DNA from 2 places in the Lysinibacillus parviboronicapiens genome. Region 1 is predicted to be linked to the other one. Evidence: riboswitches for the same ligand, from Rfam matches in the RefSeq annotation. Region 1 holds a riboswitch; the other holds the start of a gene.
What was found. Region 1 has a riboswitch for thiamine pyrophosphate ahead of thiC (phosphomethylpyrimidine synthase ThiC). Riboswitches for the same ligand answer to the same signal wherever they lie in the genome.

Region 1 (15,404 bases):
GATTGTCATTGACTGAGTAAGAAGCCGGTTCGTGATCACCGAATTCATTGATACGAACAATAGAAGCATCCTTTGGTAAATTCTCAATGATTATTTCCATATCTGCCACGAATTCTACAGGTTTTTTATTCAAAGTTGCTTGGAAGGTAATACGATTTAGATTTCTTGTGAGCTGGATATCCATTACGCCAGCGTCCCCATTAACTAGCGTCCCTAGTGGTGGAACGATGACGGTCATGTTTGCTTTTGTCGTCAAAACAAAGCGCTCTGTGCTGATTTCAGAGTCAGCAACATTGATTTTTGCTTTATAGGTATTTCTACTTTTGGACATAGCTGTATTTTTACCTGGTACTGCTGCTGTGTCCGATAATATAGGGGTTTTTATCGTACTCCCCTTAGCTGGAAGTTTGTATTTGCCATTCACATAGTCTACTAATGTCCCTACATTCGGCACAAGCTGCTGTTGAACAGGTGTTAACGCTTCAAAGGCTGTTTTTACTGCTTGGACATCTTGATTAGTGGAAGTCTTTGGCGATAAAGCAGCAATGGCGTTTTCAACTTCTTTAGCTGCTGCTTTATCCTTTAATACAAGTTGTTCAGCATCTAGTAATAGTTTTTCAGTACCGCTAGGGAAAGAAACATTTGAAAATCTACGTAATGCATTGTATTCAGCTCGTGCTTCTGCGACATCTTTATGGAAGCTAATGCGAGACGAATTCAATAATTGGATTTTATTAACAACTTTATCAACGGATGTATTGGGCGCGATAGAAGATGTCAGTATTTTTTGTGTATCTGCGCTAACAAAGGACTTTTGTGCGGCATTTAATGTGTTATACCAATCTCTCGTTTCAATCACGTTTTGATAGTAATTAATGGATGTCGATTCGACAGAAGCTAACTTTTCTTCAATCTGTGTCGCCAGTCGACGATAGGCCACCCTTGTTTGCTGGTGATTTAACAGTGTGCTGTAATTCGTTACGTATTGCTTCTCTGTTTCTGTTAAAGCATTGTAGGCTTTGTTAGCTGCCTCTAATGTTGGTTGGAATGATGAAGCAGTATCATTAATGTTATTAATGAGCTGTATAACGTTCGAAACATTAGAGTTGTAATAATAGTAATTGTAATTGTAATTGTATATGTAAGCTGTCTTTGAATTTGCCGAGATACCAGCAGCAGATGCTGACGTAGTAGGTGTAGTAAAAATGAGCGAAGGAACTGCTACTAAAGCAAATAAGGCAAGGCTTCTTTTATGTTTCATAATATGGGAGAACCTCCTATTTCTATAATTACTAATTTTATCATAGCTTAGGATATTTTTATGCATTTTTTGGATGAATAGGTAGATGGTTTGTATATTTTTTGATGGAAAGTGTATCTTATATACTATTATGAACAATGAAATTTTATAGAATAATGAGCAGGCTATGGATTTTTCCCGTAGCCTGCTGTTTTCATAACTGGAGAGACGGATAGAATGGTGGAAGTGACGGATAGAACCTTCAAGTCAGAAATGACCATATCAAAGGTTGCTTCTTCCAATTTTTTAAGCGCCTCAGTACCACTCAATGCAATTTCAATATCATAGGGCTCTGTAGATAGCACGTTGGCTAGTATCTGCAAATTAACAGCATCATTATCAACAATTAGAATGTGTGAACGACTTGTTACAAGAGAATTTATTTCAGTAGCCACCATTTCATGTTCGTATTTTGAAAAATGGGCTGCCGTAAAAATAGAGGAAAGGCGACAGTTTATTCACCCAGACGAAGAGGATAGTTACTTTACACTTATGAAATTGTATGAAGTATGAAACAATACCATGCTGTGGAGGAACAATACTTATCGCTGCAAAAAATGCTAGAGGAGCAATTAGCTCTAGAACCGAATGAGAAAATCGAAAGCTGGTTTACTAGTTGGAAGAAGAAAAGGGCTGCGTCTGAAGCTGATATTTTGGGCTGAAACAAGCCCTTTTGTATTGTCTAACTAGTAATTTTAAAAATGTAGGGAAATCTCTCGAATAAACTTTAATTTTCTATGTTAAGATTATAAATCTTTTATTGTGATAAGAACATCCATACATTATGATTATTTATAAAAAATGGGGGTGTTTGTAATGAAGAAATCCAAAAGTATTGCATTAAAATTATCTTCTTTAATCATCGGATTATTTTTAGTGCTATTTGTTACTTATACAGTAGTAACAAGTTTCATGTTATATAATCAAAGTGTAGATGATTCAGAAAGCGCGACACTTCAAAATGCTCAATTTTCTGCTGCTAAGATGAGCGAACGTTTTAAGAAAGCAAATGATACATTACAAACAACTAAACGCATAGTGGAGACGATGCATAATAATGGCGAACTTTCAGCTGAAAGTTTAATGAATATACTGGAAGTAAATCTAACAAAGAGCGATGATTTGATTGCGGCAGGAGCTGTTTTAGAAAAAGATTTCACGAAAATCGAACCAACTATTGATGTTTCTTTAATTGATACGCAAGAACGCTTCGTACCTTATGTATCAAAAAATGGTAATGATATATCAACTACTGCTATTGAAGGAATTGAAGAAAAGAGTAGTGCCCAATGGTATTGGGTTCCTAAAGAAGAGGGGCGAGCTGTACTAACGGAACCTTATGATTATAAGGTTAATGGCGAAACAATCTCGATGACAACGATATCTGTCCCATTAGTGAATGCCTCAGGGACATTTTTTGGTGTGTTAACCGCTGATTTATCGATTGATTTTTTAAAGGGTCTAGTTGATGCCATCAAGCCAGATGGCGGATATGCGAGCATCATTACTGCTGGCGGTATACTTAGTGTAAATAGTATTAACGAAAAATTAGATGGAACAAATATGCAAGATGCAATCGACTGGGCAAGTGTTAGTAGTTCTATGCAAGATGGTAAACCAGACACCATGTATGTGGATTCAAAACAATTAGGAGAAAAATCATATAATGCTTTTGCACCAATGATTTTAGACGGAATTGATGAGACTTGGACGATTCAATTAGTTGTACCAAAATCTAAAATTCTTGAAACCTATAATCAGGTACTTATATTCACGATTGTAGCGGCAATTATCATCGTTATTTTAATGGCAACTGTAAGTGCATGGTTTATCTATAGACAATTGAAGCCGTTGAAGCTTCTACGTGCATCAATAGAAACAGCAGCGGATGGGGATTTAACGAAAAAAATTGACGAAAAATATATTAAGTCAGATGAAATAGGCGCAGTTTCAGTTGCCTATAATAATATGTTAGACAAAACGAATGATGCTATACATACGGTATTGCAATCTACGACTTTGCTTAACCAATCATCAACTCATGTCCATGAAGCATTTAATGAGATTGTAGCCTCTAGTCAAGAAGTGACAGTAGCAATAAACGAAATTGCTCAAGGTGCTTCTAAGCAATCTGAAGATACGGAAGAAACAAACTATCGAATGATGGACCTATCCGAACAGATTGATACGATTACACAGTTGTCTTCTCAAATGGAAGAACTGTCTGCTAAGACGCAAACAACAACTGAAAAGGGTATGAAAGAAGTCGATAGTTTGCGTGTACGTAATACAGAAACCAATGAAATGAATGGACGAATACAACAGCAAATAGAATCATTATCTTCTAATATTGCGAATATCAACCAAGTTATTGTCTCTATTCATGGTATTATGGAGCAAACAAATCTGCTTGCACTTAATGCAAGTATTGAAGCGGCTCGAGCAGGAGAACATGGGAAGGGCTTTGCAGTGGTAGCCGAGGAGGTTAGAAAACTAGCTGAGCAATCGAGAAATGAAACAGATGTCATTAAGACAACTGTGGATAGTATATTAGAAAACTCTAAACAAACAGTATTAGTAATAGCTGCTAATGCTAGCTTAATGCAAGCGCAAAATGAATCCGTACAAAGCACGGAAATAGCCTTTAAGGACAATAGTGAGCTCTCTAGTTCTATTGCAACCTCAATTAACGAGTTACTCGCTAAACTTTCTGGTATGTTAGAGCACAAAAATCAAGCACTTATGGCTATTCAAAGCATTTCAGCTATTTCAGAGGAGACTGCCGCTTCTGCCGAGGAAGTAAGTGCTTCAACAATTGATCAGCAGGCAGAGCTAGAAAAGGTTGCAGAATCAATAAATAATATGAATAAAATCTCACAAGAATTACAAGAAGTTGTTAAACGCTTTAAACTCGCTTAATTCCTCTTCTTTATAAAAATGGCTTTGGTACTAAATCCTTCTATAATGAGAATATAGTAAAGTGAAAAGGAAATCTGTCAAGCCGCTAGTAAGCCGCAAGCCTCCTCAACCCAGGGGGCTTGCCTAACTTACTTTCCTGAAGGGGTCTTCAGATTCTTTTGTTATTCGAAAATACTACGAGCAATGACATGAAATCGTTTTTAAAGTCATTAGAAGGGTCAAGCAAAGCACATTGACCTAGCTCGCAGATAGCACTACTATAGAAAGAGATGAGGGGGGATAAACTACATGATGTATCTCGGTATGATTTTCTTTCAAATTGTTGCCCCAATTTTAGTGCTTCTTGTACTTGGAGCAGTCTTGCAGAAAAAATTTCGATTTAATTTAAAAGCATTATCCCAACTTATTACATATTGCTTTATGCCGGCTGCGGTTTTTATGAATTTATATGAAACGACTGTGGAGCTGTCGGTACTAGGACAGGTCGCGGTGTTTATTATTCTCTTTATCGGGAGTCAAATGGTGCTCAGTCATTTTTTAGCAAAGGGACTTGGTTTAGCAAAAACAGAAACAGCAGTGTTTAAAAACAGCGTTGTGCTCATTAACTCAGGTAACTATGGTATTCCGGTTGCGCAAATGATATTCGCAACACAGCCGATAGGAGTGGCCATTCAGGTTATTCTAGTTATTTTCCAAAATATGACAACGTATACATATGGTTTATATAATCTTATTTCCTCGACAAAATCTGGGCTCGCCATTATAAAGGACTTCTTGAAAATGCCTATTATACATGCGCTTATTATTGGTGTGGCAATGAATTTCTTCAATATTGGTATCCCCCAGTTTATTCGTATTCCAATCGACCATGTAGCAGATGGTTTTATCGCTGTGGCACTTATTACGCTTGGAGCGCAACTATCCCAGCTTGAAATCAAGTTGATGTTTAATAAAACCGTTTTTGTCAGTTGCTTTACACGGCTGATTATTGGACCAGCTGTGGCGCTTGTCATTATTTTTACGCTTGGCTTAGACGGTGTTGTAGCTCAGTCACTCTTTATAGCTAGTGCCTTTCCGACGTCACGCAATAGCTCAAGCCTTGCTTTAGAATACGATGTTGAATCAGCCACTGCAGCACAAACCGTGTTATTTTCGACTATTGTTAGCTGTATCACAGTGACGCTCGTCATTTACGTGGCAGAAATACTTTTTACATAAAGTATCTTCGTCATATATGAAATAGCTTGTGCCAAAATATAAAGTGTACTAATTAATTGTTATGATTTTAAAATATAACTTCCATCTATTAGTAATATCTGCTACACTAACATCAAATTGAATAGCTTTAACTAGGGGAGTCTGATGAGTCAGGCTGAGAGGGAAACGCATTGAGGTTTCTTGACCCTTTGGACCTGATCTGGCTCATACCAGCGTGGGAAAGTTAATGATTATCGCAGTACTTATACTTTGCGATAATAAACCCTTACATTCACAGCCGGATCCAAATTTTTTTGGATTCGGCTTTTCATATGTAGCAAAGTAAATTGTTGGGGTGAGCTAGATTCGGTCCTTCTTAAAATATGTAAAAGGGAGCGAAGTAGTTTATGACAACAGTTAGCGAAAAAAACATTAACATTATGACTAGTTTTGATGGAAGCAAAAAGGTGTATGTAGAAGGCTCAAGATCAGATATTTTAGTGCCAATGCGTGAAATTATGCTAAGTCCAACAACTGGGAGCTTTGGGGAAGAAGAAAATGCGCCAGTGCGTGTATATGATACAAGTGGTCCATATACAGATCCTACTTACAAAGTAGATATTACCAAAGGTTTGCCTGCTTTGAGAAGCGGTTGGATAAAAGAGCGTGGGGATGTAGAAGAATATGAAGGCCGTAAGATTAAGCCCGAGGATAATGGCTTTCGTAATGATGATGATCCACGTATTAAAGAAAATGTTTTTCCGGGGCTTTATCGAAAACCTTTACGTGCGAAAAAAGGGCGCAATGTAACGCAGCTTCATTATGCAAGAAAGGGCATTATCACACCAGAAATGGAGTTTGTAGCCATTCGCGAAAATTTAGATCCAGAATTCGTACGTGCTGAAATTGCTGAAGGTCGTGCAATTATGCCTTCAAACATTAATCATCCAGAGGCAGAGCCAATGATTATTGGCCGTAACTTCCATGTGAAGATTAATGCCAATATCGGTAATTCAGCTGTATCCTCCTCCATTGCTGAGGAAGTAGAAAAAATGACATGGGCAACACGCTGGGGTGCAGATAATATTATGGATTTGTCTACGGGTAAGCATATTCATACGACGCGTGAATGGATTATTCGCAACGCTGCTGTACCCGTAGGAACAGTGCCTATTTATCAAGCGCTAGAAAAGGTAAATGGCATTGCGGAAAACTTAACGTGGGAGGTGTACCGAGATACATTAATCGAACAGGCCGAGCAGGGTGTTGATTACTTCACTATTCATGCAGGGGTATTACTACGTTATGTACCACTAACAGCTAATCGTGTAACCGGTATTGTCTCGCGTGGTGGTTCGATTATGGCGCAGTGGTGCTTATTTCATCATGAAGAAAGTTTTTTATATAGTCATTTTGAAGAAATTTGCGAAATTATGAAGACGTACGATGTAGCTTTTTCTTTAGGGGATGGCTTACGTCCAGGCTCTATTGCAGATGCCAATGATGAGGCGCAATTCGCGGAGCTTGAAACACTTGGAGAGCTAACACAGATTGCCTGGAAACATGATGTGCAAGTCATGGTAGAAGGGCCAGGTCACGTCCCGATGCATCTCATTAAAGAAAATATGGACAAGCAATTAGAGGTGTGTAAGGAAGCGCCATTCTATACGTTAGGCCCTTTAACAACCGATATTGCTCCTGGCTATGACCATATTACATCGGCCATTGGCGCAGCAATGATTGGTTGGTTTGGTACAGCAATGCTTTGCTATGTAACGCCGAAAGAGCATCTCGGTTTACCTAATCGTGAAGATGTTCGTGTTGGAGTCATTACGTATAAAATTGCTGCACATGCTGCTGATTTAGCAAAGGGTCATCCAGGGGCACAGGTAAGGGATGATGCACTATCAAAAGCACGTTTTGAATTCCGTTGGCGTGATCAATTCAATTTATCATTAGATCCTGAGCGAGCAGTGGATTACCACGATGAAACATTGCCGGCAGAAGGCGCTAAAACAGCCCATTTCTGTTCGATGTGTGGTCCTAAGTTTTGTAGTATGAGAATTTCCCAGGATATTCGCAACTATGCAAAAGAAAAAGATTTAAATACGACACAAGCCATTCACCAAGGCATGCAGGAAAAGGCTGAAGAATTTAAAAAGGCGGGCAGTCAAATTTATCAATAACTAAAAGAAAAAATATTATTTATGTTACTTTATCAATAAGAAAGCAAGAGGGCAGTCTAGTTATATCTAGGCTGCCTTTTAATTTTTTTAATATATAGAAGTGGTTTTACAACAATACATTCTATCAAAAAAAACCCATGCAAATTTCGCATGGGGTAAAAAATTGGATTTGGATATCAATAATAAGTGGATGGTTAAACGTTAGTTGGTTGTTTAATGTATGGATTTGTAAGGTCCATACCCTCTAATGAAAGACCCATAGCTTTTGCTACGCCTTCACCGTATGCTGGATCAGCTAAATAACAGTGCAAAATGTGGCGACGTTTAATGAATTCTTCAACTGAAGCCATATCATTTGCTGTATTTTCAAATAAACGTTGTTGTTCATCCGCAGTCATTAAGCGGAATAACTTACCTGGTTGCTCGAAATAGTTGTTGTCATCTTCACGGAAATCGTGAATACCAGCATTGCCATCGATACGTAATTCAGGCTCTTTGTGGTCTAAGTTGTGTTCCCACTCACCATAGCTATTCGGCTCATAGCTCATTGTTGAACCTAGATTGCCATCGAAGCGCATAGCACCATCACGATGGAATGTACGGAATGGACATTTTGGTGCGTTCACAGGTAGCATATAGTGATTTACGCCTAAACGATAACGTTGAGCATCAGCGTAAGCAAAGATACGACCTTGTAGCATCTTATCTGGAGAGAAGCTAATACCAGGGATAATGTTAGAAGGTGCAAATGCTGCTTGTTCTACTTCTGCAAAGTAATTGTCTGGATTTTTGTTTAACTCGAATTCACCAACTGGAATTAGTGGGAAGTCGCCTTTGTACCAAACTTTTGTTAGGTCAAATGGATTGTACGGTAATTCACGAGCTTGTTGCTCTGTCATTACTTGAATGTACATTTTCCATTTCGGGAAATCGCCTTTTTCAATTGCGCCATAAAGGTCGCGTTGTGAAGATTCACGGTCATTACCGATTACCTCATTAGCCTCAGCACCCGTTAAATTCTTAATACCTTGTTCTGTACGGAAGTGGAATTTCACCCATACACGTTCATTTTGAGCATTGATAAAGCTGTAAGTGTGAGAACCGAAACCATGCATATTGCGGAAGCCACTCGGAATACCACGATCGGACATAACAATTGTAACTTGGTGAAGGGCTTCCGGTAATGAAGTCCAAAAATCCCAGTTTGAATTCGCGTTCTTCATATTTGTACGTGGGTCACGTTTTACTACATGGTTTAAATCTGTGAAGTGTAGTGGATCACGGAAGAAGAATACAGGTGTATTGTTACCAACTAAATCCCAGTTGCCTTCTTCAGTATAGAATTTAAGTGCGAATCCGCGGATATCACGTTCTGCATCAGCTGCGCCACGTTCACCTGCAACAGTAGAGAAGCGGGCGAACATTTCTGTTTTCTTGCCGATTTCAGAGAAAATTTTTGCTTTTGTATATTGAGTAATATCGTGGGTAACAGTGAAAGTACCAAATGCACCTGAACCTTTTGCGTGCATGCGACGTTCAGGAATAACTTCACGGTTGAAGTTGGCTAATTTCTCAACTAACCATACGTCTTGAAGTAAAAGTGGACCTCGTGGACCTGCTGACATTGAGTCATGGTTACTAACTACTGGTGCACCACCTGCTGTTGTAAAGCGACGGCTACGATCATTTGTGTTTGTCATATTAGTTTACCTCCTGAATAAAATTGTGAGTCAAACTCTTCACTAATAACTATAGCAAATCCAAAATAGAATTGCTAGTACATTATAATAATTATTGTTAAAGAATTTCTATATTAAGATATAAACTATTATTATATGCGTAGTCTAATAAGTATATGCATCAATTTTGATGACTGAAACAATTTAAAAAGATTTATTTGAATGACGTTAACACTGTTAGTTGGCGCTTTCTGTAGTGAAGCTTATAAATAAATAGAATGACTTTTAACGAGATAGAAGTAAATACTTCTATTTCGTTTCTACTATACACGTGTTGAAAATAGATTATGCTAATTGAAAATATAGTGAATGTAAGTGGCTCTATTTTCAAGTTTTACGATAACGATTAGGTGTAGTACCTATTTGCTGCTTGAAAATTTTGATGAAGTAGTTTGGGTCATCGAAGCCATTTAAAAGTGCGATTTCGCTAATCGCAAAATCGGTTTCGACTAGCATTTTTGTGGCATTTTGAATGCGTATTTGCTGTAAAGAGCGTTTAAATGGCAAGCCCTGCTTCTTTGAGAAAATTGTGCTCAAATAATTGGGGCTAATGCCTAATTTATAAGCGACGAAAGGCAAGGACAATGAACTATCCTGAAACTGTTGCTCGATAATTTCTAGTGCCAGTTCTACATAGTCTGCTTTTTTCTCCATCCGAGCGTGCCGAGCTAAAGCAATCAATGTTTGTGTGAAAGCAATAATGCCATTAAGTATTGTATAAAGTATGGGGTGCTCAATGATTAGATGAAAAAGCTGACGATAGTTTTGTTCAATCACAGCTTTCTCGTGTAATTTATATTTCAGCATAAAGCGTCGAATTTGAGCCAAAACACTCGTCAAATGAATTCGTAAGTCATCCTGTTCGTAATAAATCCCTTCATTAGATAATCGATATAAAAAGGCTTTGATTTCCTCAAGATTACCGTCTTCTAAACTTTTAATGAGTAACTGCTGCTCCTCTGGTGTTAATAACGGATCGAATGGCTGCGTTTCTAACTGTCTTGTCGCATAAAAAATATGACCGAAGCCTTCGTAAAAACTTTGATGAAGTGCGCGCTTTGTTAAGGTATACATATTTTTTAATGTTGCAGGTGTGTAGTCGTAAATCCCGATATTAAGAGAACTATTATTCGTGAGTCTCCATTCATTCATCAATGTGCGCACATCTTTTTCTACCGTTTTCATATCATGTATTTGAAATAGACAGACAATACCATCTGATAATGGATATATTTTCATATGCTGGTAAATTGGCGTTTGCTGAATCCAATTGTACAACTTATTTAATGTTTCAGGATGCTCAGGTTCAATCATTGTGAAGTGCATATCTGTATCTAAAGAGCTAGTCTCACTATCTAAAAATAATTTATAGTAAAATGTTTCATCTGTATCTGGGGTATAGGCCTTCTTTTCCTTCGCTGTATGGATCGAAATTGTAGCGAGCTTTTGCTTTAAAATTTCTAAATCAATGGGTTTTACAAAAAGGTGTGCAACCTGTAATTCAATTGCTTTCATGGCATTTTTAAATAATGGTTCTGTCGTTATTGCAAAAATAGTGCCTGAGTGTTTTTTTAATAGCTGATAAAGCTTCGTTAAACGGTTATTAGAAATTAAATCGATATTCAGTAAAATTACCTCAGGCTCAAACTGTTGAACGCTTTCAGCTGCTTCAGAAATAGCCGTACATATTTCAACTACAATATCTCCAGGGAAGTAAGTTTGTAAAAACCACCGAATACCTGATAATTCTGTAGGGTCTCTATCAATCAATAAAATTCGCATAACAATCAGCCGCCTTAAAATAATCTAGTTTCGTAAAAAAGTAATATTATATTATTAAAAATAACATAAAAATCAATAATAATTCCTGTTTTCTCTTTTAAAATTCTCTATTTTCTGAAAAAGGGAGTTTGTACAATGTAAATAGAGGAATTTCTATCGATATAGATAATTTACCCAAGATATAGAACAAGGGGGATATTAAATGATGTCTATCATTGAGCTTGATGGCAATACATTAACAAGACAGCAAGTAGAAGAAATCGTGAAAGGGCATGCCACTGTTGTGTTATCCACTGAAAGTAAGAAACGCATTCAATTAAGTAGGGAGCGCATTGAAAAGCGTTTAGCTGAAGGGCAAGCCATTTATGGTGTGAATACAGGATTTGGAAAACTTAGTCATATTCGTATTGATGAGGCGGATAATGAATTATTACAGTTGAACTTACTGCGCTCAGATGCCACTGGTGTTGGCGAACCCTTTCCGACAGTAGTTGTTCGCGCCATGATGATTTTACGTGCTAATGCATTAGCACGGGGGTTTTCTGGAATTCGACAAGAGACCGTACAGCTATTACTGGATTGCATTAATAAAGGCGTGCATCCGATAGTACCGTCACAGGGGTCGGTTGGGGCAAGTGGTGATTTAGCGCCGCTTTCACATTTGGCTTTAGTGCTTGTAGGAGAAGGGAAGGCGGAGTTTGAAGGTGAGATTGTAAGTGGTGGTATGGCGTTACAGCAGGCGGGATTAACACCTGTACGACTACAAGCGAAAGAAGGGCTAGCGCTTGTTAACGGTACACAGGCAATGACAGGTATTGGTGTATTAACATTAAATGAGGCAGAACGTATAGGGCTTGCTGCAGATATGGCTGCAAGTTTGTCCCTTGAAGCACTGAAAGGTATTACTGCAGCATTTGATCCAGCGCTCTTAGCTGTAAGACCACACCCGGAATTAGAGCTTGTGGGCGGGCGAATTCGCAAGTGGCTTGATGGCAGTAAACGAGTGACAAAGCAGGGTGAAATCCGGATGCAAGATGCCTATTCACTTCGTTGTATTCCACAAGTACACGGTGCATCATGGCAGTCATTCTTCTACGCGGAGGAACGTGTGCAAACTGAGATGAATGCAACGACAGATAATCCTATTGTTTTAGAGAATGGAGAAGTATTATCTGGTGGGCATTTCCACGGACAGCCAATTGCCCTGGCGATGGACTTTTTAAAGATTGGTGTATGTGAATGGGCCAATATTTCCGAACGACGCACGGAACGTATGGTTAATCCACAACTTAATGAGGGTTTACCGCCATTTTTAGCAACAAATCCAGGGATTGAGTGTGGGCTAATGATTGCGCAATATACAGCAGCTTCAATCGTGTCGGAAAACAAAGTATTGGCACACCCTTCAAGTGTAGATTCGATTCCTACATCGGGTAATCAGGAAGATCATGTCAGTATGGGGACGACATCTGCTCGTCAAGTACGCCAAATTGTGCACAATGCTGCTCGTGTCATTGCGATAGAAATGATTTGCGCTTCGCAAGCCATTCATTTAGATAGAGCAGAGCAACAATTAGCACCGGCCACAAGTCAATTTTTGCAAAAGGTACGTGCAATTTGTCCACCGCTTACAACCGATCAGCCGATTGGAGATGAAATAGAAGCGTTAGCGAACTATTTATTGACGAGTGATGAGTTAGTGGCAATGTCGAAATAATAGCAAAGGGGATGGCAGTATGGAGACACAAACAAATATTCGTGCACCAAGAGGAACAACGCTTACTTGTAAAGGATGGATACAGGAAGCAGCTATGCGTATGCTAATGAATAATTTAGATCCTGAAGTAGCGGAAAATCCGGATGAGCTAATTGTTTATGGTGGTATCGGTAAAGCAGCTCGCAATTGGGAAAGCTACGCGCAAATTATTGCTTCGTTGAAAAAATTAGAGGATGATGAAACGTTACTCATTCAATCTGGAAAGCCGGTTGCTGTATTTCGTACGCATGAAAATGCACCGCGCATTCTCATTGCAAATTCAAATCTAGTGCCAGCTTGGTCAAACTGGGAGCATTTTTATGAACTAGAGGACCGCGATTTAATGATGTACGGTCAAATGACAGCAGGTAGCTGGATTTATATCGGTGCACAAGGTATTTTACAAGGAACGTACTTATCCTTTGTGGAGGCTGGCAAAAAAGTATTTGGTACAGCTGATTTGCGCGGTAAATTCATTTTAACTGGGGGAATGGGCGGCATGAGTGGCGCCCAGCCTTTAGCTGGCAAAATGGCTGGTGCCGTGATTTTAGTAGTGGAAGTAGATCGAGCGCGAATCGAACGCAAAATAAAAGAAGGCTACTGTGATTATATTGTTGAATCGGTAGAGGAAGCCATTCAATTAGTAAATGCACTACGTGAAAAAAAGGAGCCTGCATCAATTGGCCTCGTTGGCAACTGTGCAGATGTAAATCGTGAGCTGCTTGATCGCGCTATTATTCCTGACTTTGTAACAGACCAAACATCTGCACATGATCCGATAAATGGCTATGTTCCAAACGGGATGACATTTGAAGAAGCGCTTAATTTGCGTAAAAAGGATGTAAAAACCTATGAGCAAAGAGCAAAAGAAACAATGGCAGAGCATGTTCGTACAATGCTTGAATTTCAACAGGCGGGTGCAGAAGTATTTGATTATGGTAATAATATACGTGCATATGCAAAAGAAATGGGTGTAGCCAATGCATTTGATTTCCCGGGCTTTGTGCCAGCATATATCCGTCCGTTATTCTGTGAGGGAAAAGGGCCTTTCCGTTGGGCAGCACTTTCCGGTGATCCACAAGATATTTATAAAACAGATGCACTTGCAAAAGAGATGTTTGCACATGATAAAGGTTTAGTGAATTGGATTGATATGGCACAAAAAATGGTGAAATGGCAAGGATTACCCGCCCGAATATGCTGGTTAGGCTATGGTGATCGTCATCGATTTGCATTGAAGGTCAATGAAATGGTTGCTAGCGGTGAGTTATCAGCGCCGATTGTCTTTGGGCGGGATCATTTAGATTCTGGCTCTGTTGCCTCTCCAAATCGTGAAACAGAGGGTATGAAAGATGGCTCGGATGCAGTATCTGACTGGCCTATTTTAAATGCACTAGTTAATACGGCGAGTGGAGCAAGTTGGGTAAGTGTCCATCATGGTGGTGGCGTAGGAATAGGATTCTCGCAGCATGCAGGTCAAGTATTAGTAGCAGATGGCTCTCAGCTTGCTTCAGATAAGATTGCTCGGGTATTAATAGCAGACCCGGGGCTAGGGGTTGTGCGTCACGCAGATGCTGGTTATGAGATCGCCATCAATACGGCAAAGGAAAAAGGTGTGCATATGCCTATGCTAAAGCAAAGGGATGATGCGAAGTGACGATTTTAATAAAAAATGCCAATGAGGTCATTACCTTCAAGAGTGTAGCGCAAGGTCCTCGCATAAAAGAACAAATGCAAGATGTTGCAATTATCCCATATGGCAGTGTTTTAATAGAGAATGACCGTATTGTTGCAATTGGTCCCTTCACACAGTTGGAAGTAGACTACCCTGATTTACTAACTGTGGCAGAGGTTATTGATGCTACAGGGAAGGTCGTTATGCCTGGCCTCGTTGATTGCCATACGCATTTAGTCCATGGAGGTACACGTGAACAGGAATTTAATATGCGTTTAAATGGCTCCACTTATATGGATATCATGAATGCAGGTGGTGGAATTCATGCAACCACGAAGCAAACAAGAGAGGCTAGCTTTGATGAATTGTACGGAAAGACGCTGCGCCATTTAGATGTGTTTCTAAAGCATGGTATCACAACTGTTGAGGCAAAATCGGGATATGGCTTGGATTGGGAAAATGAAAGAAAGCAATTAGAAGTAGCTAAAAAGCTGCATGCTACACATGCTATAGATATAGTGAGTACATTTATGGGTGCTCATGCAGTGCCGCGAGATTATAAAGGGCGTGAAGATGAATTTGTCGACATACTTGTTGATGATATGCTACCTAAAGTCGCTGAACTAGGGCTTGCAGAGTTTAATGATGTATTTTGTGAAAAAGGTGTATTTACACCAGAACAATCCCGCCGTATTTTAGAGGCAGGGAAAGTGTTGCAGCTAACACCGAAAATCCATGCCGATGAAATTGAGCCATATAAAGGAGCGGAGTTAGCTGCTGAAGTGGGTGCAATCTCGGCAGAGCATTTACTAGTTGCTTCAGACGAAGGGATTCAAAAAATGGCAGCAAC
Region 2 (15,404 bases), 910 kb from region 1:
TCAGTATGCCCCGTAATTAAAATACTACGCGCAGGATCTGATACTAGTACGTCTGCAAGTTCTTTAGCAATCGGTTTATATTCTGGTTTAATCGTTGCTTTCCCTGAATCGAATAGTATACTATCACGAATTGTTACTAACAAACCTTCATCTGTCATTTCGGTAGCAAACTGACCTTCCATCTCGTTAACCGCGATGAAATTATCAACACTGTCCTTGATTTCCGCTAACTCTTGCTGATCCTTTAGATAAGCTGAGTTCTGCTGTGTTTGCTGTGGTGTTTCATCATTTTGGGCATCAGGCGTTTGAATCGGTGAAGGTTGTTCTAGAAAACTCGTTCCACCATCAAATACCTGACTGAATACTGCTGACATTTTTTCTAACTTCTCTTGATCGACCGAACTTGATGCAAATAATATTATGAATACCGCTAATAACAGCGTTAAAATATCAGCGTAAGGAACTAACCAAGACTCATCAATATGTTCATCATGCTTTTTTTTCTTAGCTTTCTTTGCCAAGGCCGCCCGCCCCGCTTTCACCAGAAATTTGACGACGCTCTTCCATCGTTAAATAAGAAGATAATTTTTGTTCAATAACACGCGGCGCTTCTCCTTCTAATACAGAAAGAATGCCTTCAATCATCATGCGTTTTTGCTTCACTTCAATGGCTGATTTACGTTTTAACTTATTAGCAAAAGGATGCCAAAGTACGTAACCGGTAAAGATACCTAATAATGTTGCCATGAAGGCAGCTGAAATCGCATGCCCTAGTTTTTCTATATCATTCATATCTGCCAATGCGGCGATTAACCCTACAACCGCACCAAGTACCCCTAATGTTGGGGCATATGTACCTGCTTGCGTAAAAATTGCAGAACCACTTGCATGACGTTCTTCCATAGCTTCTACTTCTTCAGTTAATACGTCACGTATATAATCTGCATTCTGACCGTCAATAGCTAATGTAAGACCATTTTTAAGAAACGGGTCTTCAATTTCTGATGCCTTACTTTCAAGAGCTAATAACCCTTCACGACGAGCTAAGTCAGCCCATTGTGAGAACATTTTAATAATCTCAATATCATCTGCTAATTTAGTTTCTTTGAAAAGAATTTTAAATAGCTTAGGTACACGCTTTAACTCCTTCATAGGGAAGGCAATTGTTACAGCGGAGATTGTACCGAAGATGATGATTAAGATAGCCGCAGGGTTATAAAAAGCACTTAAGCTTACACCCTTCATGACCATCCCTACTAATAGCGCTATAAACGCTATAATTAACCCTACTACTGACGATATATCCATTCCAGAACCTCCAAATCTTCTAACACTCTTATTGTCGTCTATTTTTCCATATTTTTAAATAAAGATATAATATAGTATAAATGTAATTCACTAATTTTTCGATGTAATAAATGCTTTTTATTCACATTTCGACCATATTTGATTATATTGAATTAAGAATAGTACACTAAATTGTCCATATTCGAAAGGAGCTAAGAATTTGTTATTATCATTTGACACAAATTTACTACGTTATGCCGAATTAGCCGTAAAAGTAGGAGTAAATATCCAGAAAAATCAATATCTCTATATGAGTTGTTCGACGGATAACATAAAACTAGCACAAAAAATTACTAAAATCGCTTATGAAAATGGTGCAAAACAGGTTTTTGTCGATATATCTGATGATGAGCTTGTTCGTACACGTTATGAATCAGCACCAAAAGACTCATTCGATTTCTTTCCACCTTGGAAAGTTCAAGAACGTGAATGGTTAGCAGAGCATGGGGCTGCGTTTATAAGTATCGTGTCGCAAAACCCCGACCTATTAAAAGGCATTGATCGCGAGAAAATTATGACCTTCCAAAAAACATCTAGCCAGGCTCTTGCAAAGTACCGTAGCTTACTGCAATCAGATAAATTTAGCTGGTCAGTTATTGCTGCCCCTTCAAAAAATTGGGCAGCAAAGGTCTTTCCTAATCTTCCTGAAGATCAACAAATGGATGCATTATGGGAAGCAATATTTGCCGCGACTCGTACCAATCTAGAAAATCCAGTAGATGCTTGGCGAGCACATGACCATCTATTACACGACAAAGCTGATCATTTAAATAACAAACAATACAAAACACTTCACTACACTGCAACAGGGACTGATTTAACTATCACATTACCAGCGAAGCATATATGGACAGGTGGTAGTAGTATCAATACGCAAGGGCAATCATTTATGGCAAATATGCCGACTGAAGAAGTCTTTACAGCTCCGTTAAAAACAGGAGTAAATGGTTATGTATCTAGCACTAAGCCTTTAAGCTATGGTGGCAATATTATTGATCAATTTACATTAACATTTAAAGAAGGCCGAATTATTGAGGTACAGGCAAAGCAGGGACAAGAAATCTTAGAAGCACTTATCGCAACAGATGAGGGTGCTCACTATCTCGGGGAAGTAGCACTTGTCCCACATCAATCACCTATTTCTCAATCAGGTTTATTATTTTACAATACATTATTTGATGAAAATGCCTCGAATCATCTAGCTCTTGGTAGCGCTTATGCATTTTGTATTGAGGGTGGCAAAGACATGTCTTCAGATGACTTACTTGCACACGGCCTCAATCAAAGCTTAACACATGTTGACTTTATGATTGGCTCTGCTAATATGAATATTGATGGTATCATGGAAGATGGTCAAATTGAACCAATTTTCCGTAATGGCAATTGGGCTTTCTAGAGAAATAGACACCGTTTTATAGTATTCTAGCCAAGGTATGTTATGGATGTCATAAATTATCCTTAGATTTTCATAGCAACCTATTGTATAATGAAAGTAAACAATTTAGTAGATTAATTAGTAGAGAGGAGCTTTTCAATGTTCATCACAACTGTACTTGGCTTTTCAGTCGTTTTATTAATTTCTGTAGCATTCTTCATCCACTACCTACAAGTTGGTTTAGATTCTAAATCTTCAGTAACTGTAGATCCAAAGCCAAGCGAAAAATTCTAAGCCTATTCAAAACAGCTACTTACCGTAGCTGTTTTTTCACATTTTTGTAACATCTTTATTTCGATTCGCTAAATAAATTACTAAACTCCTTTTTTTTATCATAAAATTACGCGAATATTGTCATTATTATTTGCATATTTATATTTTTGCTCTAAAATATTTCTGTAGGGAAGGGAGCAATCTTTCATGACAATGTTAAAAGATATTCTAGAGTTTAATGGAGATTTCGTTCAAGAGAAAAAATATGAGCCTTTTATTACAACAAAGTACCCTGATAAGCGAATCGTTGTTTTATCTTGTATGGATACTCGACTTGTAGAACTGTTACCTAAAGCTATGAATTTACGCAATGGTGACGTTAAGATCGTTAAAAGTGCTGGTGCTTTAGTTAGTCACCCCTTTGGTGCAGTTATGCGTAGTTTACTTGTAGCTGTCTATGAACTACAAGCAGATGAAGTCTATGTTGTAGGACATTATGACTGTGGTATGAGTGCAGTAGATCCTGAAGCAATGCTAACCAAAATGGTGAATCGCGGTATTAGCACAGAAACAATTAAAATGATGGAATATTCCGGTATAGATTTAAAAGAGTTTTTACGTGGTTTCGGCGACGTAGCAACAAGTGTGAAGAAAAGTGTCGATACAATTCGTAATCATCCACTTATGGTGAAAAGTGTGCCTGTTCACGGCTTAGTAATCGATCCAAATACAGGTCGCCTTGATTTAATAGAAGACGGCACGAATCAATAAAAATTTCTATGTCTGTGCAACATGGTGACTGACACTATTTTCGTCATATAAGAAATTTAATGTGCATAGTGTTAGGATTTACAGTCGCGTAGTCGTACACGGATAAAAATTTAAAAGATGTGTCTATCCGTCGAGATCTCGAATGATAGACACATCTTTTTCAATTTTCGTTAGGATTCATCTAAGCAGGCATACATATAGTGATCTACCCATTCCCCATTAATATACAGAAGCTTTCTTAAAAGTCCTTCTCGTTGAAATCCTGATTTTTCTAAAACACGGATAGACGCATTATTTTGTGTCGAAACATACGCCTCCACTCGGTGCAAGCCTATTTGTTCAAACGCAAAGCGCACGACCAATTCCACTGCTTCTGTTACGATCCCTTTCCCTACATAAATCTCATCCATCGCATAGCCAACAAATGCACTTGAATACGGTAAACGTTTTACAGCATAAAGCGCAATATGCCCTATTAGGTTATTTGTACCTAGCTCAAAAATACCGAAAGAAAACTCTCGTTTTGAATCCATTAAATACAAACTTTCTTGAATTTTTTTATATTGAGCATCTACTGTATAGTATTCAGGTCGTTGTAATGGTTCATATGTAGACCAAAAGTATTTATTGCGACTTACGAGACCAGTTAAATTTTGTGCATCTTGTTCTTGGAATGTGCGAACGTAGCATTTTCCCCCTTGAATCGATACCACATTTCCACCCTTTTTCCTCAATAGATTCCAAATTTTAAGCACCATATCTCCACACTAGCCTTCCAATAATAGTCAGTATATGTTCATCCCGCATCAACGGTCAATATGAGTCAGTTAGGTGAGCGATTAACTGACAAAAAACCGATGCTTCCACTACAATCAGTGGGGATGAAAGATCCCCGTTTTACTTTATTGTATGTAAAAAAAGATGCTGCTACAACTAATATTGTTCATGTCTTGTTATCACAGCATCTATCCGATTATTTAATTTTTTTCCTCTTTATCCGATTGCACTTGCAACATTTCCATACTAGAGGATTCAGTATCTTCTAAATAGGTTTTATCTAAAACATTTGTTAAATGTAAACCACGTTTTTGTGCTTCACGCTCAATATGTGCAATGGTTTCTTGTAAAACTTGAACCCTCGCATGTTTCTTATCATTGCCTGCCACTAAAATCCATGGGGCGTTCTTTTTATCTGTTTTATCGAACATATCATTTGCAGCATCTATATACTGTGGTGTTTTTTCACGATTTCGCCAGTCTTCATCTGTCAATTTCCATGCTTTATAAGGATCCTGTTCCCGTTCTTTAAAACGATTTAGCTGCTCTTCATCTGACACATGAAGCCAGAATTTCACGATAATATAATCACCATCTGTTAGAAGCTTTTCAAAGTGGTTAATCTCCTCGTATGCACGAGTCCACTCGTTGTTTGTTGCGAATCCTTCAATACGCTCTACTAACACACGACCATACCAGGAACGGTCGAAAATTGCGATTTGCCCATGCTGAGGTAATTTTCTCCAGAAACGTTGTAAATAGTTGTAGCGAAGTTCATGTGGCTGAGGTGCTGAAATAGGGTGCACGACATAGCCACGAGGATCTACGCGTTCGATTAGACGTTTTATAGCACCGCCCTTCCCTGCCGCATCCATACCTTCAAATACTAAAATAAGCCCGATTTTATTGTTTAGTAAAAACTGCTGGGCATTTAACATTTCATATTGGAGTACTTTTAATTTCTTTTTATACATTTTTTTATCTAGTTCAATCGATAGGTCAAGATTTTTTAGATTTTGAGTCATTAAAACTTCACTCCTTTAATTTAGCTATTCATATTGTACTAAAGAAATATATGGATGCCTATCCAAATGGTAAATTGTAGATAAATTTGACGAAACAAGACGATACATTATTGGCAATTTCCGCTATAATGAAAATAGAAAATTTGTGACAGTCCTATACTTATTTGTCTTTTCCCTATACAATTTAACAGGAAGGGAGAGGAAACTATGCCTCAATTTATTTTGATGACAATTTCTTATATTGTCGCACTCATCCTAACCTTTTCATCCTATTTCATAAAAATAAATGGTCAATCTACGTTAGAAATCTCTAATCGTTTTCCCGTTATGTTTGCGCCTTTTAATGTTAGTTATGTAATTTGGATTGTGGTTTACTTTTTACTCGGCTATTGGTTAGTTATGAATTTCAAAAAGACAACTATTAAACAGACTGTTCTCTTTAGTAGCATTTGTATATTGCAGGCGTTTGCCATTGTGTTTTGGCATCACGAATTATTTATCGTGTCACTTTGCAGTACGTTAATATTAGTAATTTATTTATTTTTACTGTACAATACGTATTCACTTAGCAATAATGCGCTAACAGGTCGAGTGCCATTTTCTATCTATCTCGCTTGGGCGACTTTTACTCTAATGACAAATGCAAGTTTTACATTAACATCGTATGAATGGAACGGCTTCGGTCTTAGCAATCCACTTTGGGCAGTTATTTTACTGACTATTGGAGTTGCCATAGCACTACATATTCGCTTTCATCACTTCGATATTGTGTATCCGAGTGTTTTTATCTGGGCCTATATAGGTATTGCGTTACATAATGGCTTTGATGAATTACTCGTGACAACAGCCGCCTTATTTTTATGCGGTGTGCTCCTTGTTGGTATACAATTTATTAAAAAAAATCCTGCCTACCAAAAATAACATGGTAAGCAGGATTTTTTTCTATTGATTATGCTTCATCTAATGTTGTTAAAATAATTGGTTTGTCTTTTGTAACAATAATCGAATGCTCGATTTGAGCAACTAATGATTTGTCTGGTGTAATGAATGTCCAGCCATCACCAGCTTCAACAATATGCTCTGCTTTTGCTGAGATGAACGGCTCAACCGCTAACACCATTCCCTCTTTCATAATTGTTGAGTCCCACGCATCGTAATAGTTTAAAATGTGATTTGGCTCATCATGTAAAGAGCGACCTAGTCCATGACCTGTTAAATTCATGATGACTGTTAAATCGTTCGCATAAGCTTCACGTTCAACAGCTTTCCCTATTTGGTTTAATTTAGAACCAGCTTTTACTTTCGTCATCGCACGTTCAAAAGCACTTTTCGCTACGCGGCAAAGTTTTTCTTTATCTTCATAACCTTCTCCGACTACGAATGAAATACCAGTATCAGCAAAATAGCCGTTTAGCGAACCTGACACATCAATATTGACAATATCCCCGTCTTGAATAATACGGCTTCCCGGTATACCATGTGCTACTTCTTCATTAACACTAATACAAGTGTAACCTGGGAAATCATATTCACCTTTTGGTCCAGAAATAGCTCCTGCTTCCGCAAACATACGGCCTGCAATTTCATCTAATTCAAGTGTTGTCACACCTGGTTTTGTAGCAGCCTTCATTGCTTCACGAATTTCAGCACAAATACGACCGATTTTTTTAAAGGCTTCAATCTCTTCTTGCGTTTTTACAATCATTTTTAACGTCCCTTTCATCTAATATCTACACTCTAATATATCACATCCACAAACCAATGATGAACAATACGCGCTAATTAGCTTAGAAAAGCCGCCTGTACCCTATAGGAACAGACGGCTTACACATTAAGATTTTCGTTGCATTAACTGTGGTGCTGCTGTGAATAAAAGAACACCTGCAATAGCAGTTAAGATTGTTGCTGGTAGCATATATGTTCCATTATAAATAATGGAATAAATCCAAGCGTTTTGATCGCCAGCATACTCTGCGAAGAATACAGCTCCTGCAACCGTATGCGACAAGTAGCGTAAAAATCCAGCTAAAACAGTGCCTATGATTATAAAAATAGCCATCTTCTTTTTGTTTACGTTCGCTGCAGCTTCGAGTACAGGCTTACGCACAAGCGCCGCTACACCAACTACTGTGAAAGCAACCCCATAATCCAATAAACCTTGAAGCCAGTGTACAATGTACGCACCGAACATCGTTTGCATAACGCCAATAAGTAGTCCTGTTGTCAGCCCTGCAAAAAGCCCCCAACGAAATGCCATTAAAATAATGGGAACCATCACGAGACTAACCGAGCCGCCTTGTGCCCATACTTTAAAAGAAACTTGATCGAGTACAAGACCCACTGCTGCGAAAATCGCAATCTCCACCAGCATTAATAGTCTTTTTTTGTCCATAATATTATTCTCTCCTTTGTTCCGATGTAGGATACAAGAGCAGGAATAGAAATCAGTTATTTAAATATGATGTGCTCAATCTGGCAATCTATTATGCCTCTGTTAATAGGTGTACAAATTTTGAAATATGCTTATACAACAATACCTTAGGCTGTAGCATCTTTACCAATGTAGCTACATTGCTACATCTCCTACGTTAAGATACCATCTTTAATTCCTTTCAAAATCCATAACACCCCTAGAGACTTTAGCTTCATTCTGTTGGCCTGTGAGCACCTACTAAAAAAGGATACTCCTCTTTTCTTCGCTAACCTAATTGAAGATAAAAAAACGATGCCAGGACAGAGCCTCACATCGTAAAAGTGTCGGTTTCTATCCACATCCCTACGCAAGCTTTAACTTACAGGTTCGAAGAGTAAAGGCATTACGTGCCCAGTCTCAGCTGACATCATCAGCTCCCCTTGTGGTCGTTACATCTTAATTTTGCTTGAACATCCTCATTGTACGCAAACACTTTTGTGATTACAACCATTTCTTCATTAATTTTTGAAACTTTTGAGTTTTTCATGCGTAAATTTTAAATAAGGAGGGACAACTATGGAGAATCAAAAAATATTATCTGCCTTTAGTTATCTCAGTATATTTTTCGCACCTTTTATTGTGCCGTTAATTGTTTATTTCGTGTCAAAGGATAGTGAAGTGAAGCGCCATTCAATCCGAGCGCTTATATCGCATTTAATTCCTTTTCTGTTCGGCATCATTTTCTTTATCGTCTTCCTGTTTTCGTCAATGTCATTCAATACGTTTGAACCTGATGCAACTGGCAGTACATTCATTATCATTTGGTTGGCTGCTTTTGCGATTTACTTACTCGTATCTCTTGGCATTATCATCTGGAATATTGTTCAGGCTGTACGCGTTATCCGTTAGTAATTATGTTTCATCCTCGAGTTAAACAGGTAGAACTAATAGTAAAAGGGAGCTGATATTCATGAAAGTATCTAAAATCGTAAAAACTGCTGTCAAATTAGCGCCTATAGTGATTCCAATTGTCAAGAAAGTGGTAGCTGCAAAAAAGGGAACAACTCCCAACCCAATGACTCGAAGAAAATAAAGAAAAGGCGTATCCTATAAGGGAACGCCTTTTCTTTATTTCACTTCAAACCGTGTTCTGCTATGTCCACTTAAGGTTTTTTCAACATGTAAAACAGCGGGCATAGAGGCCTTTAGTTCTGCAACATGGGAAATAACGCCAATCATACGACCCGATTCTTGTAGATCAATGAGTGCATCAATGGCTTTATTCAATGCCTCCTCATCAAGCGAGCCAAAACCTTCGTCAATAAACATTGTATCGATTCGAATATTCCCTTGAAAACTTTGAATGACATCTGCCATGCCCAGCGCCAGACTTAAAGAGGCATTAAATTTCTCCCCACCTGACAATGTTTTGACATCCCGAATTTGATCAGTATAGGCATCATATACATCAAGACCAAGTCCACTTTGTTTTGCATGCTTTTCCAATCGATCTGATCGTCGAAGCTCAAACTGCCCATTAGATAAATGGTACAGACGAATATTTGCGGCTGCTGTGATTTTGTCTAAGTAGTTTATTTGAATATAACGCTCAAAGGAAAGCTTTTTCACATTTTGCCCATTCAATAAAGCATGGAGCTCCTTCACACGCCCCGCCTCTTTTTCAAGTAATTGTATTTCTTTAGCCGTTTCTTCTACTTTCACGATAAAATCTCCACAAGCTGCAGCAAAAGCTTTTGTCCGTTGCAATGTATTAAATGCTACCTCGTATGTCTCACGTAGTTGTGCTAGTGATTCTTCTAATAGAGCTAAATTCTTTTTCTCTTTCCCTTCAAGCTGCTTAGCTCCTTCGGCAATTTGAATTTGTAATGTGTGTAGTTGCAAAGTGTAATCATTACAATCTTTCCGTAAAGTGTCCAATTGCATAATGCTACGCTTTGCCGTTTCATACGCCTGATAGCTTTCAAAACCCACTTCTTTCATACTTACTGAAAATTGCTCACGTTTTTCGTTTAGACTAGCGTGAATCTCTTCATAAGCTTTTTTAGCTAGTTCCTCCGCCATTACTGCGTTGCTCACAGCTTCTTTAGCAGATTGTAAATTTTGTTGACTAGCCTGCCAAGCTGTTTGTAGCGCTTTTTTTTGTACACCTACCTCAGCAATTTTTTGTTGTAAAGCTTGTAATGTTTGAATGTTTTCAGGTATATGCCTTTGTTGCTCTTCCACAATTATCTGCTGTTTTGTTAACACCTTTTGCTGTTCAGCAAAATACTGCTCTAACTGTGTTTGTTTCTCTTGTAGTTGCTGTGTCCTTTCACGCTGACTCTTTTGCTGAGTTCGTGAGACAGCTAATTGATCATTAACCACTTTTAACAGTGCCACTTGCTCCTCAACATATCGTAGTGAAGAGTTTAGTTGTGTTTGATTTGCTTGTGAAATACCATTGGCTTCCACTTGCTCAATTGCCTCTTGAAGAAGTATTTTAGCCGATTTTAAAGTTGCCTCTTTTTCAAAATAAGTGCGTTCATCTGACTGAGACTTCGCTCTTATTATTTCTAATTGTGCATCATTAATAGACTCTATTTGCTCAGTATGTGTAATTTGATGTGTCGTACTCCCACATACTGGGCACGGATCGCCTTCAATAAGTTGCGCTGCTAAAATACTTGCCAGATTTGCAATCCATTGTTGTTCTAACTGTTGTAATTCCTGCTTATTTTCCTGATATCGCTGCTGCGTTGTATTAACAGCCTGTTCTGCCGAGGCAACCGCTCGCTCATATTTCTCAACTTTTGTTAATAATGCAACTTGTTCACGGAGTTTCGGTAGCTGTTCCAAGTAGTCTGCAAAAGGCTGCACTTGTTCTTCGTATTGCTCGATTTTTTCGGTCACATACTGTAGCTGGACTTGTTCCTGATGTAAAATTGCAAGATTATCCGCAACCGCTCGCTTTGCAGTTCCAACACCATGCTCGTATATTTGTAATTGTTGGCGATTCCCTTCAAACGCTTCAAACGTCGGCAGAAGTGCTTGTAGCGTTAATTCTTGCTGTAAGACTTGCTGACGCTCAGGTTCTTTGGCTTCTACTTCATTGAATGATGCTTGAGCAACTTTATATTGTGTCTCTTTTTGTTGTATCGTTATTTTTGCTTGCTGATAGGTCTGTTCTTTACGATTTTGCTCGGCACGAAGGTCCATACACTGTTGTTCGAACATAACAAGGCGGTCTGCTTGCTCAGCAAGTTTAATTTCCTGTACCTTTGCATCATAAATATTATGCTGTTGCTCTAATATTTTCAGCCGTTCTTGACGGTTAGCATGCTCTTCAAATTGTTCATTGAGGGCCTTGGCCATACTATAATGCTCTTGCTCCTTTTGATGGTGACCATAGGCCTCATCATAACGATGTTGCTCAACTTGAATACTTTCTATATAGTAAGCTTGCTCCTGCTCAAGCGCAGTCATTAATTGGTGCATGTTTTCCGTGTTATTTGCAATGCAAGTAAACAATACAGATGATCGTTGTGGCAGTGCCCCAGCAATTTGACCCAGTAAATGCTCTTTTAATTGCTTCGCGCGTTCTAAATCTTTTTCGGCTTCCTTACGTTTTGCATCCAGTTTTTTTGTCATGTCTCCAAAGCGATCCGTTTTAAAAATTTTGCGTAAAATAGCCTCTTTGTTCGTAGAATCTGAGGTTAAAAGCTTGCGAAATTCACCCTGAGGAAGCATGACAATTTGGCTAAACTGACCCTTCGTCAAACCTACAATTTCCTGTAACTTTTTATCAACTTCATTGGTCTGTTGTTTCTCTACAATACTAAAGTCAAGTTTTCCCTCTTTAAATTGAGCCAACTCTACTTTCCTACCAGTAACACTTTTGTTTGTCGCTTTAATATGACCGGGTTGACGTGAGATTTGATAAGTTTTACCATGCATTTCAAAAATGAGTTCTACTGCTGTATACACGTCATCTTCGGCAAAGCCGCTTCTGAGCATAGCTGTATCTTGACGATCTTCGCCACTGCCTGAACCATAAAGTGCATAACAAATAGCATCAAAAATTGTCGTTTTCCCAGCACCTGTCTTCCCAGATATTGCAAATAATCGGTGATCACCAAGTTCTTGAAAATCAATGATTTCTGTATTTTTGTAGGGGCCAAAGGCAGTAATGGTTAACTTTAAAGGTTTCATTTTACTGCCTCCCGTTCCTCATCAAGTATTTCTTGTAGTATGTCGGTAAATAGACGCTCGGTCTCTCGATTCGGTTGTTCACTATATAAATCCGCATAAAATGCTCTAAATAAGTCGATGTCTTCTACTTGCTCCGTTTCAATCGCTTGAATTTCTTTGGATAATTCCTGGCGTACCGCCTTGCGTTCGATATGCAATGCATGTGGGAACACAGTACGAATACGTTCCATTGGTGAAGCGACGGGCGTATCATCAGTTAGGCGTACAAAAACATAATCCTCACTAGGCGTTAATTTTAATAAATCATCCATCAATCCCTCCACCACACGCAAATCACGTCTTGGCATAAGTTTTCGCTTTTCTACTGTTACTAGTCCTGTCTCATCTAACTCAACAATTAAATAGCCCTTTACATGCAAGTGCTCCGACAGTGAATACTTCAATGGTGAGCCGGCATATCGAATCGTTTCATTACGTACAAAATGTGCCTTATGTAAATGGCCCAATGCCGTATAGTTAAACTGTTCAAATAGTGATGCATCCACACAATCCGATCCACCTATTGATAGTGGACGCTCCGAATCACTTGTGTTCTCTTCCTCATGGCCATATTTGGTTACAAAAGCATGTCCAATGAAAACATTTCGTTGTGTTGTATCCATCGTTGGTGTGATGTGTTCAATGATTTTTTGCATCGCATCTTGATGGGAGTGGATCGTATCATCTGCCAAAATGGTACGCACAGCTGCAGGCTCTGCAAACGGTACAAGATGAAAATGCACCTCACCAAATTGATCTGTCAACACAATTGGCGCCTGATCTTTCCTAAATTGCCCCATTATGTGTAACCCACTATCACGCATTAAACGACTTCCGAAATTTAAGCGACCTGCACTATCGTGGTTCCCAGCAACCGCTAACACAGGAATTTTTTTATCAAGTACAATCTCTGCAAAAACATCATTTAGCAAATTAACGGCCTCTACAGGTGGCATAGAACGGTCATATAAATCACCCGCTATAATGATTGCATCAGGCTTTTCTTCATCAATAGCCTGCATAAATTGCTGTAAAATATAGCGTTGGTCCTCCGTCATGTACACACCTTGTACAAGCTTCCCTAAATGCCAATCTGCTGTATGGAATAGTTTCATTCGTTGCGCCTCCTGTCTGCTTTTTATTCTATCATGCCTTTTAGTGGAACGTACATTCTTGTTTTAGTAGGAAGTCCGCAGGTTGCGAGCAGTTCGCTTCTCTACCTGAGGGATACTTCTTCTTCACCTGCTCGGTGCACGCGAAGTATTCTTTTCCCCTGTTGTGGGCCATTGCGCAGAAAGGAGTTGTCTCAATGGTGAGACAACTCCTTTTCCAACGATATTTTCTCTAACGTAAAGTGAACCCCTTAGTTATACTGAATCTCTCTTGCTTGTTCGAGAGAAATGCTACATATCCGTTAAAGCCTTGAATACGGTGTACGATGGCAACTGACTCTTGCGTTGGTACAACTGGACTCTGTTTGGCTTTTGCTTGCTTTTTTACGATTTCCTCAAAGGTCATTGGGTTAGGCTTGGGTAGTTCTACAGATGATATCGCTAAAGCATCACTGCCACTATAAGCTTTCAAAAAAGCATTCGCCATTTGACGATAACCTTCGAAATTCGGATGTACGTCTGAGCTATTTGGCAAGTAATTCATTGCCTGTAATCCAAAAGCATCATACACATTAATATAAGTCGCTCCAGCCCGCTGTGCTTGCTGCTGTAAAATGGTATTTAATTTTACCAGTTGTTCATTCGTTCCTTCTTTTTGAGAGGCATGCACATTCGGATAGGCAAAATAGTAACCCATCACATAGACTTTTGCATGTGGTGCACGTGTTTTCAACTCAGCCAAAATCTCCCCCATATTTATCCGAGCAACATTTAATGCGTAATCTGTCTGTAGCTGAGAAAATGTTAATGTGCCTGCGCTTGGATTCACTTGCACAAGACGTAGTAAGTCATTGGCACCTGCTGAAATGGTAATAAGCGTTGCATTTGCTAATAACTCACTTGCCTCGGTTGACTTTACGCGCTGCAATACATCAATTGTTGTAAAGCCTGGGAACGCAAGCTCTTTTGTATAATGACCTATTTGACCAATCAATCCAAGCCTCATGGCAATTAAATCACTGTAGCCTGTATCAATTTCCTGATAGGGCGTTTGACCCGCTGCTAAAGAATCTCCGATAGCCACATAATTCTCAGTCTGTGCAAACGCAGATGAAACACCTATTGTGGCTGTCAGTACCGTTACACTTATTAAGTTCAATAGTCGTTTCATCCGCTCACCTTCCACTCATTGACTATCGTATATAAATTATAGGTAAAATGCTAATTAGCTTAAAACGCCCAGTTACCTTTACGGAAAATCGGCTCTACAGTCCCATCAGGTAAAATACCATCAATATCCATGTCACCGCTACCAATCATAAAGTCCTCATGTGTCACTGAAATATTGGCACCAAGCGCTTCAAGTTGACCGTTTTCTAAATCTCTACCGCCCTCTAGGCAAGTTGGGTATGCTTCACCAATCGCTAGATGGTTTGAGGCATTCTCATCGAACAACGTATTGAAATATAAAATCTCTGATGCTGAAATCGGTGAACCATGTGGTACAAGTGCTACTTCACCTAAATAGCAGGAACCTTCATCCACTGTAATGAGCTCTTGCAATAAATCATGGCCCATTTGTGCTTCCGCCTTAATAATTTTTCCATCTTCAAAAGTAAGCTTAAAGCCATCAATTATATTACCCTGATAGACCAATGGCTTAGTATTGCTGACAACCCCACTAACACCTTGCTTCATTGGTAATGTATATACCTCTTCTGTCGGCATATTGGCAATGAATACAGTACCATCAGGTGTTTTACTTCCACCAGTAAGCCATTTATGCTGAGGTGCTAACGCAATCGTTAAATCTGTACCCGGTGCTGTATAATGAAGCTTTGCATATTTTTTACTGTTCAATAAAGTTGCTCGGGACTCTAAATTCGCCACATGTGAATGCCAATTTTCAACTGCGTTGCCTTCTCCGATGTGCACTGTTTTAAAAATAGCTTCCCACAGTGCAGGGACTTGCTCTTCTACAACTAAATTTGGGAATACCTTTGCTGCCCATTTTGGAGATGGTACTGCTACGATAGACCATGCGATTAAATCTTTCATCACAG

Region 2: it holds a riboswitch for thiamine pyrophosphate, as region 1 does, so the genes downstream of both, thiT (energy-coupled thiamine transporter ThiT) here and thiC (phosphomethylpyrimidine synthase ThiC) in region 1, are expected to answer to the same signal.

The regions. Positions count from the first base shown of each region.
Region 1 is NZ_CP073713.1:255,165-270,568, forward strand. It holds gene C9J31_RS01380 (hypothetical protein) at 1-1,261, opposite strand, end outside; gene C9J31_RS01385 (response regulator) at 1,426-1,698, opposite strand; gene C9J31_RS01390 (hypothetical protein) at 1,810-1,962, shown strand; gene C9J31_RS01395 (methyl-accepting chemotaxis protein) at 2,117-4,219, shown strand; gene C9J31_RS01400 (AEC family transporter) at 4,508-5,437, shown strand; TPP riboswitch at 5,561-5,675, shown strand; gene thiC (phosphomethylpyrimidine synthase ThiC) at 5,824-7,602, shown strand; gene C9J31_RS01410 (catalase) at 7,797-9,302, opposite strand; gene C9J31_RS01415 (helix-turn-helix domain-containing protein) at 9,669-11,123, opposite strand; gene hutH (histidine ammonia-lyase) at 11,326-12,840, shown strand; gene hutU (urocanate hydratase) at 12,860-14,536, shown strand; gene hutI (imidazolonepropionase) at 14,533-15,404, shown strand, end outside.
Region 2 is NZ_CP073713.1:4,170,560-4,185,963, forward strand. It holds gene motB (flagellar motor protein MotB) at 1-521, opposite strand, end outside; gene motA (flagellar motor stator protein MotA) at 505-1,308, opposite strand; gene C9J31_RS20240 (aminopeptidase) at 1,508-2,743, shown strand; gene C9J31_RS24075 (hypothetical protein) at 2,882-3,016, shown strand; gene C9J31_RS20245 (beta-class carbonic anhydrase) at 3,203-3,766, shown strand; gene C9J31_RS20250 (GNAT family N-acetyltransferase) at 3,937-4,524, opposite strand; gene C9J31_RS20255 (polyphosphate kinase 2 family protein) at 4,744-5,568, opposite strand; gene C9J31_RS20260 (hypothetical protein) at 5,776-6,489, shown strand; gene map (type I methionyl aminopeptidase) at 6,518-7,273, opposite strand; gene thiT (energy-coupled thiamine transporter ThiT) at 7,400-7,960, opposite strand; TPP riboswitch at 8,325-8,432, opposite strand; gene C9J31_RS20275 (magnetosome magnetite crystal formation protein family) at 8,558-8,890, shown strand; gene C9J31_RS24080 (hypothetical protein) at 8,952-9,074, shown strand; gene C9J31_RS20280 (AAA family ATPase) at 9,110-12,190, opposite strand; gene C9J31_RS20285 (exonuclease SbcCD subunit D) at 12,187-13,344, opposite strand; gene C9J31_RS20290 (SGNH/GDSL hydrolase family protein) at 13,574-14,512, opposite strand; gene C9J31_RS20295 (aminopeptidase) at 14,572-15,404, opposite strand, start outside.